Methylosinus sp. H3A: one gene and its partner. Each later gene encodes a partner of the first gene's protein in a complex. Links are inferred from orthologs where the notes say so. Each region holds a gene or a part of one and is shown on either strand. Other genes may lie near its edges.

The links.
Region 2: the proteins of dinB (region 1) and dnaN are in contact, whole or in part, in a solved structure (PDB 1OK7), measured with the Escherichia coli proteins. The link is inferred for Methylosinus sp. H3A from one-to-one orthologs.

Annotation. Positions count from the first base shown.
Region 1 is NZ_JADNQW010000005.1:1,019,172-1,022,119, reverse strand. What follows is about bases 71-2,948. They hold dinB (DNA polymerase IV), read right to left. Parts: upstream 2,108-2,948; coding sequence 1,034-2,107; downstream 71-1,033. Other genes in these bases: IY145_RS07905 (sensor domain-containing diguanylate cyclase), read left to right, coding at 2,320-2,948; IY145_RS07915 (glucan biosynthesis protein), read left to right, coding at 71-931. Outside these bases: more of IY145_RS07915, read left to right, coding at 1-70. UniProt on the Escherichia coli protein: Poorly processive, error-prone DNA polymerase involved in translesion repair and untargeted mutagenesis. Copies undamaged DNA at stalled replication forks, which arise in vivo from mismatched or misaligned primer ends.
Region 2 is NZ_JADNQW010000005.1:325,859-328,922, reverse strand. Bases 7-3,000 are described here. They hold dnaN (DNA polymerase III subunit beta), read left to right. Parts: upstream 7-941; coding sequence 942-2,060; downstream 2,061-3,000. Other genes in these bases: IY145_RS04570 (hypothetical protein), read right to left, coding at 2,484-3,000; IY145_RS04575 (hypothetical protein), read left to right, coding at 2,130-2,432; IY145_RS04585 (transglycosylase domain-containing protein), read right to left, coding at 7-692. Outside these bases: more of IY145_RS04585, read right to left, coding at 1-6; more of IY145_RS04570, read right to left, coding at 3,001-3,064. UniProt on the Escherichia coli protein: Confers DNA tethering and processivity to DNA polymerases and other proteins. Acts as a clamp, forming a ring around DNA (a reaction catalyzed by the clamp-loading complex) which diffuses in an ATP-independent manner freely and bidirectionally along dsDNA.

The sequences.
Region 1 (2,948 bases):
GCAGCCGGGAAGCAATCGCATCACCATCTATGCTCTGCTCGACGGCGAGGCGGCGACGGGCGCCTATCGTTTCGATCTCGCCACCGGCCAGGAGAGCACGATCGACGTGCAGGCGACTTTGTTCCCGCGTCGCAAAGCGAAATTCGGCCTGGCGCCGCTCACCTCCATGTATCTCACCGGCGAGAACGATCGCCGCATGCGCGACGGCTTCCGCACCGAGCTGCATGATTCGGACGGCTTGCTCGTCCATGGCGATTCGAAGGAATGGCTCTGGCGCCCGCTCGCCAATGCGCCCATCGCCCGGCTCACTTCCTTCTCCGATCCCAATATTCGCGGCTTCGGGCTCATGCAGCGCGACCGCAATTTCGAGACTTATCAGGATATAGACCTCGCCTATGAGCGCCGGCCGAGCTATTTCATCGAGCCGCTGAACGCCTGGGGCGAGGGCGCTGTCGAGCTGCTGGAGCTGCCGACGCTCGACGAGACCAACGACAATATCGTCGCCGCCTGGGTCGGCGCGCAGCCGCTGGAGATCGGCAAGCCCTTCTCCTACGCCTATCGTATCACCTCTCTGCTCGAGCTGCCGCGTCTTTCGCCCAATGGCCGCGCGGCGAATACGTTCGAGACGCCTGCGCGGGCTCTGGGCTCCGGCGAGCCGATGACGCCCGGCGCGCATCGGTTCATCGTCGATTTCGCCGGCGGCGAGCTGCCCTTCTACGCCAATGATCCCTCGCAGGTGGAGGTCGTCGCCTCGGCCGCGAATGGCGTCGTCATCCGCTCGAGCGTCGCCGCCAATCCGCATATAGACGGCATGCGCGTGATGTTCGACATCGTCGTGAAATCCGGACAGACGGCGGATATTCGCGCCTTCCTCAAAGCAGGCTCTCAGACTTTGACCGAGACCTGGACCTATCCCTGGACCGCGCCCTGAGGAGCGAATAGACGGCCTCTCGCCCTTCGCCATTCGCAAGAGCGTTTCCAGCCGAAGTGGATGCCGGTTCGGCGTTGGAAACGCGGAAAGACTCTCGGCTGCTCATACGGCGAGGCTCAGCTGCGGATCGGCGCTTCCGCCGGCGGGGCAGAGAGAGGAGAGCGTGACGCCGAGCAGGCGCACGCCTTTCTCCGAAGGAAACAGCGGGCGCAGCAAGGCCAGCGCGGCTGCTTCGAGCTCGCCGCGCGAGGCGATCGGCGCCGCGCCGGTGCTGCGGCGCGTGATCTGCTGAAAATCCGCATATTTGATTTTGAGCGTCACCGTGCGGCCGCTGATGCGCGCACCCTCGCAATGCGTGAAAACGCGCGTCACTATGGGCGCCAGCGCGGCGACGGCCTCCTCGCGCGCGAGGAGATCGCGGGCGAAAGTGACTTCGGCGCCGATCGACTTGCGAATGCGGTCGGGCCGCACGGGGCGATCGTCGACGCCGCGCGCGATTCCGTAATAATAGCTCCCCGATTTGCCGAAATGCATTTGCAGAAAGGGCAGGGGCTTGGCGCGCAGATCGAGCCCGGTCTCTATGCCGAGCGCGTTCATCTTTTTCGTCGTCGCCGGCCCGACGCCGTGGAATTTGCCGATCGGCAGAGAGGCCACGAAAGCGGCGCCCATTTGCGGCGTGACGACGAAGAGCCCGTCCGGCTTGTTTTGATCCGAGGCGAGCTTGGCCAGAAATTTATTGTAGGAGACGCCGGCCGAGGCGGTGAGGCGCGTCTCTTCGCGAATGCGCGCTCTGATCTCTTCGGCGATATGCGTCGCGGAGGGGAGGCCTCGGCGATTTTCGGTGACGTCGAGATAGGCCTCGTCGAGCGAGAGCGGCTCGACGAGCGGCGTATAGTCGAAGAAGATCGCGCGAATTCGCCGCGAAACTTCGCGATAGACGTCGAAGCGCGGCGGAACGAAGACGAGCTCGGGACACCGCCGGATCGCGGTGACGGATGGCATTGCCGAGCGCACGCCGAAAGCGCGCGCCTCATAGCTCGCCGCGGCGACGACGCCGCGCTCGCGCGGCGAGCCGACGGCGACCGGCCGCCCGCGCAACTGTGGGTTGTCACGCTGCTCGACCGACGCATAGAAGGCGTCCATGTCGACGTGGATGATCTTGCGTTGCGACGTCATGTTCCGAGCGACGCCAGTTTCCGAGCGACGCCATCGCGAGCGAGGCGCCGAGCGCAATGTCGGTGGAGCGCAGAGTCTCACGTCGGCCCTCTGGATTCAATATCGAGACGCCGACTCCGTTGTCCACCGAGCCTTGACGATTCCGTCGCCTCGCCAATTTGTCGACAATGGCGCGCGCAGGCGCGTCGAATGGGAGCGCCGGCGCAAGCAAAATGCGTGAGACCATATCGGCGTTTTTCGACGCACAGCTCGATTTCATTTTCTTTTTCTATGGCTTGGCCTTTCTGCTGCTCGGCGCGATCTGCTTCGCCGTAGCCGGCGAGGGCCCGCGCCGCGCAGGCTGGGTCATGCTCGGCCTCTTCGGCTACGCGCATGGCGCGGTCGAATGGCTCGATCTGCTCGCGCTCGTCATCGGCGACGGCTTCGCTTTCGAATTCGCGCGCAAGGCGCTGATGACCGCGTCCTATCTCCTTTTGCTCGAATTCGCGCGATCGGAGGCGGTCGCCGCCGGCGACGGCAAGCCGGGCCGATGGATTCATGTTCCGCTCGCGCTCATCATCATCGTGGTCGCGGCGGTCGCCGGCCTCGCCTCGGCGGCGGCGGTCGCGCGTTATATGATCGGCTTCGTCGGCGCGCTCGGCGCGGCTCTCGTTTTCGCCGGCGGCGCGCCGGCGCTCGCCGCCGCCGCGCGCCCTTACGCCTATCTCGCCGCCGCGGGCTTCGCGCTCTACGCCTTTTGCGCCGGGCTCGTCGTCGCGCCGGCGCCGTTCTGGCCTGCGAGCGCGCTCAACAGCGACCGTTTCGTGGCCGTGACGGGCGTTCCGATCCAGCTGCTGCGCGG
Region 2 (3,064 bases), 690 kb from region 1 along the record:
TTGTGCTCGAGCCAGAGTGCGAGGATCGCCTCCTGGATCTTGCGCGTGATGGTGCGCTCCTGAGTGAGGAACAAATTTTTGGCGAGCTGCTGGGTGAGCGTCGAGCCGCCCTGCATGCCGCCGCGCCCGGTGATATTTCGCGTCAGCGCGCGCGCTATGCCGATGGGGTCGACGCCCCAATGCGAATAGAAACGCCGGTCCTCTATGGCGACGAAGGCCTTGGGCAGATAGGGCGGCAGATCGCCGAGCCGCACCGCGGCTCCGCCCGTGTCGCCGCGATTGGCCAGCAATTCGCCGTCGGCCCCGAGAATGGCGATATTGGGCGGGCGTTTGGGGACAGCCAGAGTGTCGATCGGCGGCAGCTGCGCCGCATGATAGATGAACAGCCCGCCGACGCCGATCGCGCCCCAGATGGACAGCACCGCGCCCCAATAGACGAGCCCGCCGAGGCCGAAGGCGCTTCCGCCTTTGGCTTTCTTGGCCTTGGCGGCGCGCGGCGGAGCCTCGTCGAAATCGTCGTCCGGCGGCGGCGCGCTGCTGGGCGACGCGCTCTTGCCTGACGCGCTCTTGCCCGACCCACTCTTGCCCTTGCGTTTGGGTTTCGCCATGCGATCCTCTCGAGGGTCGGCGCGAAGATCGCCGCTCCCGTCGCCGTCGAAACGCGGTTCGCGGCGTTGTTTCTCGCGCGCCATGGGGGTCCGCCGCCTCGGGTTTCGTTCCGCCGCGACGTGAGTGCCCGCGGCCGACGCGAAGACTAGCTTTAATGCTGTCGATTTAAGGGCCGGTTAAGCAAAGCGACGGCGTCCTCCCTCGTCTCGACGGCAAAGCGGATAGGAACTTATGCACAGGCTCCGGTCGATCCCCCTGCGCCACTTGCGCTATTCGTTGCGGCTTGCCAAAGTCTCGCCCTTCGAGTGAAAACGCGGCACGGATCGAGCGCAATGAAAGTCACCATCGAGAGAGCGGCGCTGCTGCGCGCCCTCGGCCATGTTCACCGTGTTGTGGAGCGGCGCACGACCATTCCGATCCTCGCCAATGTGCTCATCGACGCCTCGGCCGGAGCTCTGCTCCTGAAGGCGACCGATCTCGATCTCGAGATCACCGAGAAAGTCCTGGCCGATGTGGCGCAGCCGGGGGCGACGACGCTTCCCGCCCATACGCTCTATGACATTGTCCGCAAATTGCCGGAGGGCGCGCAGGTCTCGCTCGAGGGGACCGGCGAGCAGGGCCAGCTGACTTTGCGCTCGGGCCGCTCGCGCTTCAGCCTGCAGAGCCTGCCGGAGAGCGATTTTCCCGATGTGACGTCGGGCGAGTTCTCGCATCGCTTCTCGCTGCCGCCGGCGGACCTCAAGAAGCTGATCTTGAAGACGCAATTCGCCATCTCCAGCGAGGAGACGCGCTATTATCTCAACGGCATCTACCTGCATGCGACCGAGGTCGAGGGCCATCAGCTGCTGCGCGCCGTGGCCACCGACGGCCATCGCCTCGCGCGCGTCGAGCTGCCGGCGCCGGCCGGCTCGACCGGGATGCCCGGCGTCATTCTGCCGCGCAAGGCCGTGAATGAAATTCTGCGCCTCGTCGAGGACGCCGAGGGCGCGGTGGAGATCGAGCTCTCCACCAATAAGATGCGCTTTTCCTTCGGCGAGACCGTGCTGACGACCAAGCTCATCGACGGCACTTTCCCCGATTACGGCCGCGTCATTCCTGCCGGCAACGACAAGCGCCTGACGGTCGAGCGCGGCGTGTTCCGCGAGGCGGTCGACCGCGTCTCCACCATCTCCTCCGAGCGTGGGCGGGCGGTGAAGCTCGCGCTCTCCGAGGGCAAGCTGGTGCTTTCGGTCACCAATCCCGATCAGGGCTCGGCGGTGGAGGAGATCGAGGCCGATTATGACGGGCCGCCGATCGATATCGGCTTCAACTCCCGCTATCTGCTCGACATCGCCGATCAGCTCGACAGCGACACGGCGCTGTTTCGCTTGGCCGACCCCGGCTCGCCGACGCTGATCCAGGACCGCGACGGCGCGAGCGCATTGTATGTATTGATGCCGATGCGCGTGTGAGGCTACCGGGCGTCGCTCTCCGCGGCGAATAATTTGCCTTCCTGTCGACGCGAGCCTATCTTTCCGCGCATGAGTTCCGCAGCCTTTGTTTTCGACCGCCTCGCCTATGTCGATCGCCTGAGGGAAGCCGGGGTCGACGAAAAGGAGGCGCGCGCTCACGCCGAGGCGCTGGACGTCGCCTTGCGCGACGGAGTCGCTTCGAAATCCGACATCGACCGGCTCGAAACGAAGATCAAGTCCGACATGGACCGGCTGGAAGCCAAGATCGACACGAGCTCGGCCAATCTGAAGGTCGAAATCCTGCGTTGGATGGTGGTGACGCAGCTCGCAGTCGGCGGGCTGTTGTTCGCGGCGTTGCGGTTTACCCGGTGAAGGGACGGCTGGTCGGAGCCGATTGCAGTTTATCGATATAATCGATACGCCTCACTTCAGCTCGAATTCCACCATCTCGATCGGCGCTTCCCCGGCGTTGCGCAGCGCGCGGGCGGGGCCGGCGTCGCGCCACTGAAAATCGCCGGGCTGCAGCGCCATATTCTGCCCGGCGCCGGCGGCGTCCGTCTCGATCAGCTCGCCGCCTTCGACGATGATCCGCACGCCCGGCGCGCTCTGCGTGAAAGCGGGGACGGTTTCTCCGGGCTTCAAGGCGAGGCGCCAGCCGCGCAGGCGCTCATTGTCGACAATCTGCTCGAAGCCGGCGGGGCGCGCCGAGGGCGCGCGGCCTTTCGGCGCCGGCTCCAAAAGCTCGAAGCCGACGATGCTCAGAGCGGCGTCTCCGACATTTTCCGCTTTATGGGTGAGGCTCTGTTTGGAAAAAGCGCCGAAGCCCACCGCGCCGCGGGGCCAACGGATCGACACCGGCTCGGCGTCGCCCCAATTCTGCACCAGGGTCGGGCTCTCGCGCACCACGACATAGGCGAAATCGCGGGAATGTTCGTGATAGGGCGCGACGCGATGGGGCGGCAGCAGCACATTCAGCATGGCGACGGCGTCGTTGCGGAAGGCCG